2 regions of the Agromyces sp. Y782 genome follow, and region 1 is predicted to be linked to the other one. Evidence: predicted binding sites of a transcription regulator. Region 1 holds the regulator's gene; the other holds the start of a gene.

Region 1 (7,175 bases):
CCGCGTCGCGTCGCTCACTGAGAGTGACTTCGCTCGCGCGAGCTACGACGAGCGTGTTGTGGCGCAGGCGTCCCTCGGCCTGCCCGAGCTGCCGACGACGACGATCGGGTCGTTCCCGCAGACCGGCGAGATCCGTCGCGCCCGCGCCGGCCTGGTGGGCGGCACGCTCACGGGTGAGGAGTACACCTCGCTCATGCGCGAGGAGATCGAGCGCGTCGTGCGGTTGCAGGAAGACCTCGGGCTCGACGTGCTCGTGCACGGCGAACCCGAGCGCAACGACATGGTGCAGTACTTCGCCGAACTCCTCGACGGGTTCGCGGTCACCAAGCACGGTTGGGTGCAGTCGTACGGCTCGCGCTGCACGCGTCCCTCGATCCTCTGGGGTGATGTCTCGCGGCCGGCGCCGATGACGGTCGAATGGTCCGCGTACGCCCAGTCGCTGACCGAGCAGCCCATGAAGGGCATGTTGACCGGCCCCGTCACGATCCTCGCCTGGTCGTTCGTGCGCGACGACCAGCCGCTCGGCGACACGGCGCGACAGGTTGCGCTCGCCCTGCGCGACGAGATCGCCGATCTCGAGGCAGCCGGTATCCGGGTCATCCAGGTCGACGAGCCCGCACTCCGAGAGCTGCTGCCGCTGAAGCGCGCCGACCAGCCCGACTACCTCGAGTGGTCGGTCGGTGCCTTCCGCCTCTCGACCGGCGGTGCGGCTCCGGCGACGCAGGTGCACACGCACCTCTGCTATTCGGAGTTCGGCGTCGTGATCGATGCGATCAAGAACCTCGACGCCGACGTCACTTCGATCGAAGCGGCCCGCAGCCGTATGGAGGTCGTCGACGACCTCGAGACGAGCGGCTTCGACCACGGCATCGGCCCGGGCGTCTACGACATCCACTCGCCACGAGTGCCGAGCGTCGACGAGGTGCAGGCGCTCCTCGAACGCGCAGCCGGCGCGATCCCCGCCACCCGGCTCTGGGTCAATCCCGACTGCGGTCTGAAGACGCGCGGCTACGACGAGACCGTCGAGTCGCTGCGGCACATCGTCGAGGCGACCCGTGCGGTGCGGGCCGGTCGCGCTGCCTCGGTACTCGCCGGGTAGCACGGGCGAGCGGATGCCGCGGCTCGCGACATCCGCTCCGCTGGCGTTCGGCCGACGCAGGGCTGGGGCTCAGCTGGTGCTCGGCCGACGCTCGGCTGGTGTCGAGGCGACGCACAGGCGCAGCGCGTACTTTGGTCGTATGCAACTTGCGGTCCACGAATCCGGCCGGGGTTCGCGAACCGCGGTCCTCATCCACGGCATCATGTCCGATTCCCGCGCGTGGCACCGAGTGACTGCCGAGCTCGAGGCGCAGGGGTTCCGGGTGCTCGCCGTCGACCTGACAGGTCATGGACGCAGCCCGCGTGCCGTGCAATACTCGCCCGCCGCGTGGGCGAGCGACGTCGTCGAGACGCTCACGCCGGTGCTCGACGGCCCACCCGATCTCGTCATGGGCCACTCGCTCGGCGGGCTGGTGGCGAGCCTCGTCGCAGATCGGCTCGCGCCTCGCGCGGCGATCTACATCGACCCGGCCTTCTCCTTCCCGAAGGGCGTGAAGGGGTGGGCGTTCAAGGCATTCTTCGCGATAGCGCCGAGGCCGCGCCGGTCGGCGCTGGTGCGCATGAATCCGAAGTGGAGTGCGGTCGACGTCGAGATCGAGCTCGCGACGCTTCGAGACTGGGACAAGCGCACCATCCTCGGTTTCACCGATACGCGACCGCTGGTGCCGCCCGTGCGCCTCGTCGCCCCTACTCTGGTGCTCCTGGCGGAGAAGAGCCTGCTCATCACGGCGAAGGTCGCCCGGCAGCTTCGCGGACAGGGCATGACCGTGGCGACCCTGCGCGGAACGGGGCACACCGTGTTTCGTGACGATCACGCCGGGTTCATGGATGCGGTGTTCGACTGGTTCAACGCGCTGGCGCCTGCCACGGTCGGAAGCGGTCTCGCCGCAGTCCGGACCGCGGCGTAGCGACCGGCCGTCGCCGGCCGCTCCATGACAGACCGGTGGGGTTGCCCGGTCAGACTGCTCGGAGCACCGCGACGATCTTGCCGAGCACCTCGGCATGGTCGCCGACGATGGGCTCGAACGCGCTGTTCCGCGGCAGCAGCCAGGTGTGGCCGTCGCGCTGGCGGAACACCTTCACGGTGGCCTCGCCGTCGAGCATCGCCGCGACGATCTCACCGTTCTCTGCGGTGCGCTGCGAGCGCACCACAACCCAATCGCCGTCGCAGATCGCGGCGTCGATCATGGAGTCGCCCACGACCTTCAGCATGAACAGCTCGCCTTTGCCGACCAGTTGACGGGGGAGCGGGAACACCTCGTCGATCTGCTGTTCGGCCGTGATCGGCACACCCGCGGCGATGCGGCCGACCAGCGGCACCATCGCTGCGTCGCCGACCGGGATCGGGTCGGAAGAGGTGACGGGTCGCTCGGTGACGCCCGGCAGCTCGATGAGCACCTCGAGTGCTCGAGGGCGGTTGGGGTCGCGCCGGAGGTACCCGGCGAGCTCGAGCTGGTTCAGCTGGTGCGTGACACTCGAGAGCGAGGAGAGCCCGACGTCGTCGCCGATCTCGCGCATGCTCGGCGGGTAGCCGCGGCTGGAGACCGAGCGCTGGATCATCTCGAGGATCGAGATCTGCTTGGCGCTCAAGCTCTTTCGGCGGCGTGGCCTGCCGGCCGCCTGCACGTCGTCGATGTCGGTGCTCAACGTCTTCGCCCCTCGTAGCGGCCGCCTCGCGGCCGGATGTCGGTGGTCTCTGGTCGACTCTCTTCCAGATATTCGAAACTGTATCCGCCCCGCGCGCGCTCGGCAAACATTTGTTCGAGTGTGTCGCGGAATCCGCTCGACAGAATTCCCCGCGTCTTCCCTTGCGTTGTTCGTCATTCGAATGTATGTTCGGAACAGAGTTTCGCATCCGGTTCTCCCGGCCGAGAGCCGGATGCGACTCCTACAGGAGGTGTGACATGAGTGCAGCGATCGCAACGACCGGCTTCCAGCCCCCAAGTGCCCTTCAGCGAGAGGAGGCGGCGTCGGTTGTTCCCGCGCGCACGCGGCTCCGACTGACGCGACGGGGCCGCATCGTGTTCACGTCGCTCGGCGCAGTTCCGCTCGTCGTGTGGGCATTCGTTGCGGTGATCGGCGCGGGCAGCGCCGCGGCCGACGTCGAATCCACTGGCGTCTCGTTCGAGGCTGCGTCGTTCGAATACACGACGGTCGGGCAAGGCGACTCGCTCTGGGAGATCGCCGAGTCGATCGACCCCGGGGCCGATGTGCGAGAGATCATCGCCGAAATCATGCGGCTCAACGGGCTCGATGACGCGGTGGTCGAACCCGGTCAGCGCCTTGCGCTTCCCGCCGCTCCGTGACCCGTGACCGTCTGAAGCGTCGGGGTTCCGCCGGTCGATGACGGCGCGTCCGAATGACCTCGGTGCGCATCGTTAGCATTGAAGGGTGACGAGTCTCGAAGACCTCCCCATCCGCGATGACCTTCGTGGTCGCACGCCGTACGGGGCTCCGCAGCAGGCAGTTCCGGTCGCGCTCAATGTCAACGAGAACACGCATCCGATTCCCGAAGACGTCGCACACGATGTCGTCGCCCGTGTCGCCGCCGCCATTCTCACGCTCAATCGCTATCCCGATCGAGAGTTCACCGAGTTGCGGCGTGCATTCGCCCGCTATCTGCGCCATGGCCTCGAGCCGGCGCAGATCTGGGCTGCGAACGGTTCGAACGAAGTGCTCCAGCACATCCTCCAGGCCTACGGCGGGCCGGGCCGCACCGTGCTGGGCTTTGCGCCGACGTATTCGATGTACGGCCTGCTGGCCTCCGGCACCGGCACCGAGTGGCTCACCGCCGGTCGTGATGACGAGTTCGAACTCAGTCCCGAAACGGCCGTGTCGGCGGTGCGAGAGCACGATCCCGACATCGTGCTGCTCTGCGCGCCGAACAACCCGACGGGTACGCCGCTCTCACTCGAGACGATCGAGGCGGTCGTCGACGCGGCGCGCGGCATCGTCGTCGTCGATGAGGCCTACTTCGAGTTCGCCGACCCCGGAACCCCGAGTGCGCTCACGCTGCTGCCGGGGCGGCCCCGGCTGCTCGTGTCGCGCACGATGAGCAAGGCGTTCGCGTTCGCCGGCGCCCGCGTCGGCTACCTCGCCGGTGATCCGGCCGCCATCGACGCACTTCGGCTCGTGCGACTGCCGTACCACCTCTCCGCGCTCACTCAGGCGGCTGCGCTCGGCGCCCTGGCGCACTCGACCGAGATGCTCGCGATGGTCGATGAGATACGCACCCAGCGCGAGCGCATCTCGGTCGAGCTCCTTCGACTCGGGTTCCACCCATATCGCAGCGGCTCGAACTTCGTGCTCTTCGGCGGGATCGACGACCCGCATGCGGTCTTCGATCAGTTGCTCGCGCGCGGCATCCTGATCCGCGAGATCGGCATCCCCGGTCACTTGCGCGTCACGGCCGGCACTGAGGCCGAGACCACCGCCTTCCTCGAAGCGATCGCCGTTTCGGCCCCGAATAGGATTGACTCATGACCGCAACGAGACCGCCGCGCACCGCCCGGGTCCAGCGCGAGACGAGTGAATCGAGCATCGACCTCTCGATCGATCTCGACGGCACAGGCGTGAGCGACATCGAGACGAGCGTGCCGTTCTACGACCACCTGCTCACGGCGTTCGCGAAGCACTCGCTCACCGACCTCACCGTGCGGGCACGCGGCGATATCGAGATCGACGTGCACCACACGGTCGAAGACGTCGGCATCGTGCTGGGGCAGGCCATCAAGCAGGCGCTCGGCGACAAGCGCGGCATCTCGCGGTACGGCGATGCCCTCGTGCCGCTCGATGAGGCGCTCGCACAGGCGGTCGTCGACATCTCGGGGCGTCCGTTCCTCGTGCACACCGGAGAGCCCACCGGGTTCGAGTACCACCTCATCGGCGGGCACTTCACCGGCTCGATGGTGCGGCACGTCTTCGAGGCCATCGCGTTCAACGCGGGCCTGACCGTGCACGTTACCGTGCTCGGCGGCCGCGACCCGCATCACGTCGCCGAAGCCGAATTCAAAGCGTTCGCGCGGGCATTCCGTCAGGCGAAGTCGTTCGACCCGCTCGTGTCCGGCGTTCCGTCGACGAAGGGCGCTTTGTGAGCCGCACCCGGCGCGTCGTCGTGCTCGACTACGGCTCGGGCAACGTGCACTCTGCCGCGAAGGCGCTCGAGCGTTCCGGCGCAGAAGTCACCGTCACCGCCGACCGGGCCGCAGCACTCGAGGCCGATGGTCTCGTCGTGCCGGGTGTCGGTGCGTTCAAGGCGGTCATGCAGCAACTGCACGCGGTTCGCGGTGAAGAGATCATCGATCGGCGACTTGCCGGCGGCCGGCCGGTGCTCGGCATCTGCGTGGGCATGCAGGTGCTGTTCGAGCGGGGCGTCGAGCGTGGCGTCGACACCGAAGGACTCGGCGAATGGCCCGGCATCGTCACCGAGTTGCCTGCCGCGGTACTGCCGCACATGGGTTGGAACACGGTCGAAGCGGGTGAGGGCTCCGCGCTCTTCGCGGGCATCGAAGACGAGCGCTTCTACTTCGTGCACTCGTTCGCAGCGCAGCAGTGGCTGCTCGACGTGCAGCCGCCGTTCCCGAAGCCCGCGCTCACGTGGGCCGAGCACGGCGGTCGGTTCCTCGCGGCCGTCGAGAACGGACCGCTGTCGGCGACCCAGTTCCATCCCGAGAAGTCGTCGGGGCCCGGCATCCGCTTGCTCGCCAACTGGCTCGGCACGCTCGACTGAGCCCATCGGCGTCACGTGCACGTCGCCGCGACGTGGTCGGACTAGGATGCTGTGACTGTGCCGATTCGCAGGCGCGACCGCGATCTCTAGGACAGTGAATGAGTGAATTCAACAAGACCCCCCGCCTGGTTTTGCTTCCGGCCGTCGATGTGGCCGGTGGCAAGGCGGTGCGCCTGACGCAGGGTGAGGCCGGCACCGAGACCAGCTACGGCGACCCCGTCGACGCGGCCGTCGATTGGGCCGATCAGGGGGCCGAGTGGATCCACCTCGTCGACCTCGACGCGGCGTTCGGTCGCGGCTCGAACGCGGGCGTGCTGAAGAAGGCCATCCGCCAGGTGCGTGGCGTGAACGTCGAACTCTCCGGTGGCATCCGCGACGACGAGTCGCTCGAGCATGCCCTCGAGATCGGCGCCAAGCGCATCAACCTCGGTACGGCAGCGCTCGAGAACCCCGAGTGGGCGGCGTCCGTCATCGCTCAGTACGGCGAGGCGATCGCGATCGGGCTCGACGTGCGCGGCACGACGCTCGCCGCGCGTGGTTGGACGCAGGACGGCGGTGACCTCTGGCAGGTCATGGAGCGCCTCGAAGAAGCCGGCGCCGCCCGATACGTCGTCACCGACGTCACGAAAGACGGCACGCTGCAGGGCCCGAACCTCGATCTGCTGCGCCAGGTGATGGACCGCACGCACCGCCCGGTCGTGGCATCGGGGGGCATCTCGAGCCTCGACGACATCGTCGCCCTCCGCGAGCTCGTGCCGCTCGGCCTCGAGGGTGCCATCGTGGGCAAGGCGCTCTACGCCGGTGCATTCACGTTGGCCGAGGCGCTGGATGTCGCTTCGCAGTGACCCCGGCGCCGAGCCGGGTCGCGGTGAGACGGATGCCGCGGCATCCGTCGACTCGCAGTCGGCTGCCGGTGCCGGTGCTGGTACCGACTCCGCCGGCGTGCCGTGGGCTGGGCGGGCGTTCCAGTCGAACGCGCATGCCGCCGACGACGGCCGGGCACCGGAGGCCCTCGCCGCCGCGCTGGACGGTTTCCGCGCGGGCACGATCGGCCAGGCCGCCGTTGTGGCGGAGTTCGCCCGATCGCGTCTCCTGATCCCGCTCCTCGCCGAACTCGGAACCGGCGGTGCGGAGACGGGCGCGCACGGCCTCGCTGTCGACAAGAGCCAGGAGCTCTCGATCGTCACCGTCGAGGGGCCCGATGGGCGCAAGGTGCTGCCGGTGTTCGCCTCGGTGCAGGCGATGTCGCGATGGAACCCCGTGGCGCGGCCGGTGCCGGCCGACGGTGTGCGGGTCGCCCTCGCCGCCGCTGACGACGGCACCGATCTCGTCGTGCTCGACCCGGGCT
Region 2 (7,175 bases), on a different contig from region 1:
CGGTGCACGACCAGGGCGACTACGTCGGATTGGCAGCACTCGGCGACTCGTTGCGTGAGCTCGAGGCATCCGTCGCCGACCTCGAGACCCGCTGGCTCGAAGTTTCCGAGTCGCTCGAGGCGTGACGTCGCAGAAGCTGTGACGATCTATGACCCGACTGGCGAGCGGGTAGAGGATCTTCGTTTACCGTAGTGATGCACCCGCGATCGCGGCATCGAAGCCCCCACCGTTACCAACCGTGGCGGAGCCATGCCTGCTCCACGCCATCAGCACTCGATCGCGTGGGCCGGAAGCGAAAGGGAATCCTCATGTCACAGCACTCGTCACGTCACACCAAGCTCATCGCCGCACTCGCCGCAGTGCCGCTCGTCTTCGGCCTCGCCGCGTGCGCCACGCCGGCGGCAGGCGACGGCGGGGAAGCCTCGAACGAGGTCATCAAGATCGGCGTCGTCGGCAAGGCCGACCCGCAGTGGGCCGCCTTCGAAGATGCCGCGGCCGAAGAGGGCATCGAGATCGAGCTCGTCGACTTCTCGGACTACGCACAGCCGAACCCGGCGACGACCGAGGGCGAGCTCGACCTCAACCAGTTCCAGCACATCGTCTACCTCGCCGACTACAACGTGTCCAGCGGTGAAGACCTGGCTCCCATCGGTTCGACCGCGATCTACCCGCTCGGGCTCTACTCGACGAAGTACGACTCGGTGAAGGACATCCCCGCGGGTGAGACGGTCGCCGTGCCGAACGACGCCTCGAACCAGGCCCGCGGCCTGCTCGTGCTGCAGTCGGCCGGGCTCATCACGCTTTCGAGCGGCGGCACGATCTTCTCCGACCTCGCCGACATCGACGAGGCGAACTCGAAGGTCAAGGTCACCGCGCTCGAGGCATCGCTCACGCCGACCTCGCTGCCCGACCTCGCCGCCGCGATCATCAACAACGACTTCGTCGAAGACGCCGGCCTCACCTTCGAAGACGCGATCGCGCAAGACGACCCCACCGATCCGAACGCGCTGCCCTACGTCAACATCTTCGCGACCCGCGCCGAAGACAAGGACAACACGACCTACCTCAAGCTCGTCGAGATCTTCCAGACCGACCCTGAGGTGCAGGCCGGCCTCCTCGAGGCGTCGGGCGGCACCAGCGTCGCCGTGAAGATCCTCGCCGCCGACCTCGAGGATTCCCTCGCCAAGGTCGAGGCCGACACCAAGGCCGCCAAGGGCTGATCGCGCACGCAAGATCGATCGCACCCCCTTCGGGCGGCCGTCACCGACACACTCGGTGACCGCCGCCCGGTTCGGCGTTGAAAGAGGAGTTTCACCATGGCGCTCGTCGCCCTGCGCAACGTCACCAAGACGTATCCCGCATCCGAGAAGGGCGGCTCACCCGTCGTCGCGATCGACGGCGTGAGCCTCGAAGTCGAACCCGGCGATGTCTACGGCATCATCGGCTACTCGGGCGCCGGCAAGTCCACGCTCGTGCGTCTCGTGAACGCACTCGAGCCCGCGACCTCGGGCTCGATCGAGGTCGACGGCCGCGAGATCACGACGATGCCCGAACGTGAGCTCCGCGGCATCCGTCTCGGCATCGGCATGATCTTCCAGCAGTTCAACCTCTTCAACTCGAAGACGGTCTGGGCGAATATCGCCTATCCGCTCACGGTCGCCGGTGCGTCGAAGGCGGAGATCGCCGCTCGCGTCGCCGAGCTGCTCGAGTTCGTCGGCCTGACCGACAAGGCCAAGAACTACCCCGACCAGCTCTCGGGCGGGCAGAAGCAGCGTGTGGGCATCGCCCGCGCACTCGCGACCTCGCCGCGCCTGCTGCTCGCCGACGAGGCCACGAGCGCCCTCGACCCCGAGACGACGGGGGAGGTGCTCGAACTGCTCAAGCGCGTCAATCGTGAATTCGGGGTCACGATCATCGTCATCACCCACGAGATGGACGTCATCCAGTCGATCGCCACGAAGGTCGCGGTCATGGACGGAGGCCGGGTGATCGAGCACGGCGAGGTGTTCGACGTCTTCTCGAACCCGCAGAACCCCTCGTCGCAGCGCTTCGTCGGCACCGTCGTGAAGGGCATCCCGTCGCCGTCGGAGCTCGCGGTGCTGCGCGAGCGTCACGAGGGCCGCATCGTCACGATCTCGTTCCGCGACGGCGACGCCTCGCAGGCCGCGGTCTTCGTCGCACTCGCCACCGCGGGCGTCGAGTTCGAGCTCGTCTACGGCGGCATCAACGACATCCAGGGTCGCGCCTTCGGGCATCTCACCCTCGCAATCAGGGGCACGGATGCCGCGATCGACGCGGTGCTCGCCGAGATATCCTCGCGCGTCGACGTGACGGAGGTGTCGTGATGGATCGCCTCTTCGAACTGCAGGGCGAGTTCTGGGTCGCCGCCGTCGAGACGCTGTACATGGTGGCGCTCACGCTGCTCATCGGTGGTCTCGTCGGGCTGCTGCTCGGTGTCGTGCTGTACACGACGCGACCGGGGAGCCTCCTCGCGAATCGCGCCGTCTATAACGTCGTGAACGTCGTCATCAACTTCTTCCGGCCGATTCCCTTCATCATCTTCATTGCAGCGGTACAGCCGCTCTCGCGACTCGTCATCGGCACCGGCATCGGCAACGATGCCCTCATCTTCGCGTTGTCGATCGCGGCCTCCTTCGCAATCGCCCGAATCGTCGAGCAGAACCTGCTCACCGTGACGCCGGGCGTCATCGAGGCCGCTCGCGCGATGGGCGCCGGCCCCGTTCGGATCCTGCGCACGGTCGTGCTGCCCGAGGCGCTCGGGCCGCTCATCCTCGGCTACACCTTCGTGCTCGTCGCGATCGTCGACATGACCGCGGTGGCCGGACTCATCGGCGGCGGAGGACTCGGCACCTTCGCGCAGGTGTACGGCTATCGGCAGTTCCAGCCCGCCATCACCTGGGCCGCGGTGCTGCTCATCGTCGTGTTCGTGCAGGGCGTGCAGTTCCTCGGCAACTGGCTCGCCCGGAAGGTGCTGCGCCGATAGTTCGGCTGGTCTGGCCGGCTACTCCTCGACCGCACTTCGACTGCTCCTCCTCAACGGGCAGATCGTGCGAATCGTCCACAACGAGGCGCGCTCCGCCATGGTGAGGCAGCCCGGTCGATGACGATCGTCGCATGACCCGACTCGACGCCGACGAGGCGACCCGGCTGCCCATTCCCACCGACCACGACGTGCTCGAGCGTGTCGCGATGCTGCTCGATCGTGCGATCCGCCGTCAGTGGTGGACCCTCTACCTCGATGAGCGCGACGTGCAGAGTCCGCTCATCATGCCGATGGCCGGCTACCCGGAGTCACCCGATGAGCCGACGCCCGAGTCTGGCACCGCCGCAGGCCTGATGGCGAGCAGGCTCGCGTCGATCGTTCACGAGATCGGTGCCGCGAAGCTCGTATTCGTCTGGGAGCGACCCGGGGGCGCCGAATCGACGCCGGCCGATCGGGCGTGGGCACGCGAACTCGGCGATGCCTGCCGCGCTGAGGGGGTCGCTGTGCGTGCGCAGCTGATCCTGCACGATGGGGGCGCTCGCTGGTTCGCTCCCGACGACTATGCGTGACGGGGACACTCGTCACGAACCTACGTGACACTGCCATGCGTGACACGATGCGCGACAACGGGCTGCGATGCGAGGTCACCGCGGTCCGATCACGCGGCTGAGCACGTTCAGAACGGGGGTGCGTCAGGGAATTCCACTTGGGAGGTCGGAGCTGGGTCGTATTTCGTCTGGAAGTCGACGCCGTGAAGCGCGGGCTGGATGCCATCACGCATGGTGTCGGCACCGGCACCGGCACCGGCACTGGCACGGTGCGGGGCGGCACTGTGAAAGTGCTGCGGGACTCGGAGAACGTTGCCGCCGGCTTCAACACTCTCGCCGTCGACCTCGATCGAGCGGGCCGGGTGGGTGATGTGCAGGCGACCTGCGGGGGAGGTCCACTCGAGGACTCCGCCGGCCAGATGCCGCATCGACCAGGATGACTCGTGCTTGAGGTGATGATGCAGCGGGCAGAGGTGGGCCAGATTGCCGAATGCGGTGCGGCCGTCATCGGCCCAGTCGGTGCTGTGGTCGAGATCGCTGCTTCTGGCGTCGCGCTGACAGCCCGGGAAACGGCAGGTCTCGTCGCGCACCTGGAGCCACCGCTGGAGGTCGGCCGGCGGTCGGTAGCTGGTGCGATCGACGTCGAGCACCGCGCCCGTGATCGGATCGGTCAGCAGGCGCACGAATGACGGGGCATCGGCGGCGAGGCGGCGAGCCGTCTCTGCGTCGATCGGACCGTAGCCGTCGAGGATGCCGGGGTCGGACGAGGAGCCGATGAGCGTGAGTACCGGCACGGTCACGTGCACGCTCGGTCGCACTCGGCCGCATGCAGCCGCGAAGGCGGAGTCATCGCCGAGCCCGCCGTACAGCAGAAGATCGCGTGCGGCGTCGGCGCGTGCGTTGTCGCGGGTCGATGAGGAGAGAGTCGCCGTGCCGTCATCGGTGCGCCCGGTGTTGCCATCGCGATCGGATCGAGCCGCGTGACGGTGGTGGCGTGCGGAAGCAACCTCACGAGCGACATGATCGAGGCGATCTCTGATGAGCAGGGCGTCTGCCGCCGGCAGGTAGGCGTGCAGCCAGGCCATGCCGTCGGGAGCCGGCTCGATCTCGACGCGACGCTTCGCCCGTGCGGCACGATGGCGTTCGGCGAGAGTTCGCGCTTGCAGTTCTTCGCGCAATGAACGTGCTCGGCGACGAACGCTCGGCGGCGTGTGGTCGGCCGCGTAGACCGCGAGCGTTTCATCGAGGTCGGCCCGGACGCGGGGTTCGTCATCGAGCTCGGCGGCAGCCTCGACGATCACGCGCGCATGCTGCAGGCTGATCGCTCCGGACCGCAGCGCCGCGAGCGTTGCGGGAAGCTGCGTCGACAGCGCCCAAGCGTCATCGATCTGATGTTGCATCGTGCGCTCGGGCACGTGCAGTGCCGTCGCGAGCTCGGCGGTGACGCTGCGATGCGCCATCTCTCGTCGTCGTTCGGGGGACAGCGTCGGGGCGACGAAGGCCTGCTCGGCGCGAAGCGCAAATGACACCGTCAAGAAGATCAGATCGACCCGCATCGCCGCGTTCATCGCTTCGATGCGCTGCGCGTGCACGGAGGCTTCGACGAGTTCGGCGAGGCCGTCTTGTGCGATCGCATACGGCGACTGCTCTTGAGCATCGAAGCGGCCAGAATCGTGCCCGGAATCACGCCCGAATTCATGCGCCGAATTACCGTCTGATCTGGTAATCACCGGTGAGGGCTGCATGACTCGATACTACCAGAATTCGAACGTATGTTCTGGGTATCTGCTTAGCTGAAGTGTGCCTTCGTTGACCCGGTCCCGGCATGTTCCGCCATGTCGGGGCCGCCCGACGCCTTCACGAGTTGCGATGCCCTGGATCCACGACGGCCCCTCTTCGCTAGCAAACTGAGACCGCGAATACAAGGTTGATCTTGATCAACATTCCGAGGATGGTGCAGGTACCAGACCAAGGAGGTTCGTTGAAAGTGTCGGCGACAAGGAACTCAAAGAAGATCGGTTTGCTGCTCGCAGCGGCATTCGCATTGATCGTTTCCGCCCCCGCTGCAGCCCAGGCCGCGACGACCGAGTATTCACCTGTCGAGTCCGCTCAAGCGTCCACCCTGGTCGCAAGCGATTCAGACGTGCAATATGTTTCGATTGCCGAGGCGGAAGAGCACTTCGGGTACGATCCTGATGCTCCCGAGAGCAGCGACATCACCGACGACAGTGGACCAGTGGTTACTCCACTTTGGTCTTGGTGGGGATGCGACTGGCGAGGCGTCGCAGATTATCCGCACGTGACCAATGGCGACGCATCGGTTCATGGCTATTGGGTCAAGGATGGCGGCACCTGCCCGGCCACGGGCACTGTGACCGTCGAACTCCAGGCCCTTGGATGCAGTTCCCTCGGGTGCAGCTGGATCACTCAAGCAACTTCCACCGTCGAGGGCGTCACTTCCGGATCAGGCACAGGACATTGGGCGACTCCCCACAAGGCATGTGCAAACTTGAACGTGGTCGGTTGGCGAGGTCGCGTCGATACCGCCCTAACGGATTTCTACGATCCCTTCGGTTGGGACGACGGTGTGCAGAAGGATCTGAACTGCTCCCCTGCATGAGTGAGGATGAGCAGATTCGTTTTGTGCCGAGCCGTGTGGACGAGATGGGGTCCGGAGCAGCCAAGCGCCTCCCCTTCGACATCGCAAAGCTGTCGGTGACTGGTCTGGTTATCATCTGCGAGCTCGACGAGCACCCGCGGGGAAAACCCAGACCGTCACTGAGTATGAAGATTACTCAGTACTTGCGATTGTCGGATGACTCGATGCTCCGACTTGACATGGACCGCGGAGTCTCCTCCTTCAAACACGGCAACGTGGAGGCCGTATCGTGGAAGCGCACGCCGGCGGATGTCGTCTCAGAAGTTCTGACGTTGGTAAAAGCCGATGACCCCCATCCCGGGTCGTTCCCCTGGGAGGAGTACGTGCAGGCCGCGAGGCTTCGCGGAGTCTCTACTCAGGCCGAGATCTTGCGCAATCTCCCGTGCACGGTCTTGCTATCAGACGAACTCGCAACGATTTTTGAGTTCTGACTGAAGAGTGGGGAATGAGGGACCGCATCACGCGCTACGGTCCTTCATTCCCGCACGCAGTCGTAAATCAGTCACTGTCAGTCATTCGCGCTGAGGTGTGGATTCGAGTCGGGGTCGAGGAGGTCGTCGAGCGGGTGCGGGTCGGTGTGTACGGCCTGTTGCAGGAGCCGGTAGAACAGCAGGCCGCGACTGGTCGCGTTGCGCCGGTTGAATCGGAACGTGAACTCGTCGAGGTAGTACGGCAGCTGATGCTCGGCGACGCCGTAGTGCAGGGTACCCGTCAGCCAGCGTTTCAGCAGTGACGCGGTCAGGTGCACGCCCGGCAGCACCGCGGATGGGTCGGGGGCGTTGTACCCGGTGGCGTACTCGTGCGCGTAGCCGAGATCGGACAGCCGGCGCATCATCCGGGCACCGTCGGTGTGGATCGTCGAGCCCTGTACGACGCTGTTCTGCGCGAAGGCGACCAGTCCGAGCGTGTTCGGCCGGTCCGCCACCCCGAGCCGAATCCGGCCGAGCTTGCGACCTGGCCCGGG

The links. Region 1 encodes LexA, which represses DNA repair genes until DNA is damaged. Its sites were predicted from a motif close to TCGAACANNTGTTCGA; they were not measured.
Region 2: AC1C2S_RS14465 (HNH endonuclease signature motif containing protein) is a predicted target of LexA. The motif match lies at 5,317-5,332, and genes of this name have one in related genera.

What each region holds. Positions count from the first base shown of each region.
Region 1 covers NZ_JCAIUG010000001.1:31,901-39,075, reverse strand. Annotated here, with positions in the region: gene metE (5-methyltetrahydropteroyltriglutamate--homocysteine S-methyltransferase) at 1-1,099, shown strand, start outside; gene AC1C2S_RS00185 (alpha/beta fold hydrolase) at 1,113-2,006, shown strand; gene lexA (transcriptional repressor LexA) at 2,056-2,733, opposite strand; gene AC1C2S_RS00175 (LysM peptidoglycan-binding domain-containing protein) at 3,003-3,404, shown strand; gene AC1C2S_RS00170 (histidinol-phosphate transaminase) at 3,490-4,581, shown strand; gene hisB (imidazoleglycerol-phosphate dehydratase HisB) at 4,578-5,192, shown strand; gene hisH (imidazole glycerol phosphate synthase subunit HisH) at 5,189-5,827, shown strand; gene priA (bifunctional 1-(5-phosphoribosyl)-5-((5-phosphoribosylamino)methylideneamino)imidazole-4-carboxamide isomerase/phosphoribosylanthranilate isomerase PriA) at 5,926-6,672, shown strand; gene AC1C2S_RS00150 (SseB family protein) at 6,656-7,175, shown strand, end outside.
Region 2 covers NZ_JCAIUG010000002.1:48,032-55,206, forward strand. Annotated here, with positions in the region: gene AC1C2S_RS14440 (ABC-F family ATP-binding cassette domain-containing protein) at 1-125, shown strand, start outside; gene AC1C2S_RS14445 (MetQ/NlpA family ABC transporter substrate-binding protein) at 309-1,220, shown strand; gene AC1C2S_RS14450 (methionine ABC transporter ATP-binding protein) at 1,317-2,345, shown strand; gene AC1C2S_RS14455 (methionine ABC transporter permease) at 2,345-3,004, shown strand; gene AC1C2S_RS14460 (hypothetical protein) at 3,136-3,573, shown strand; gene AC1C2S_RS14465 (HNH endonuclease signature motif containing protein) at 3,681-5,297, opposite strand; gene AC1C2S_RS14470 (hypothetical protein) at 5,486-6,172, shown strand; gene AC1C2S_RS14475 (hypothetical protein) at 6,169-6,642, shown strand; gene AC1C2S_RS14480 (IS1595 family transposase) at 6,720-7,175, opposite strand, start outside.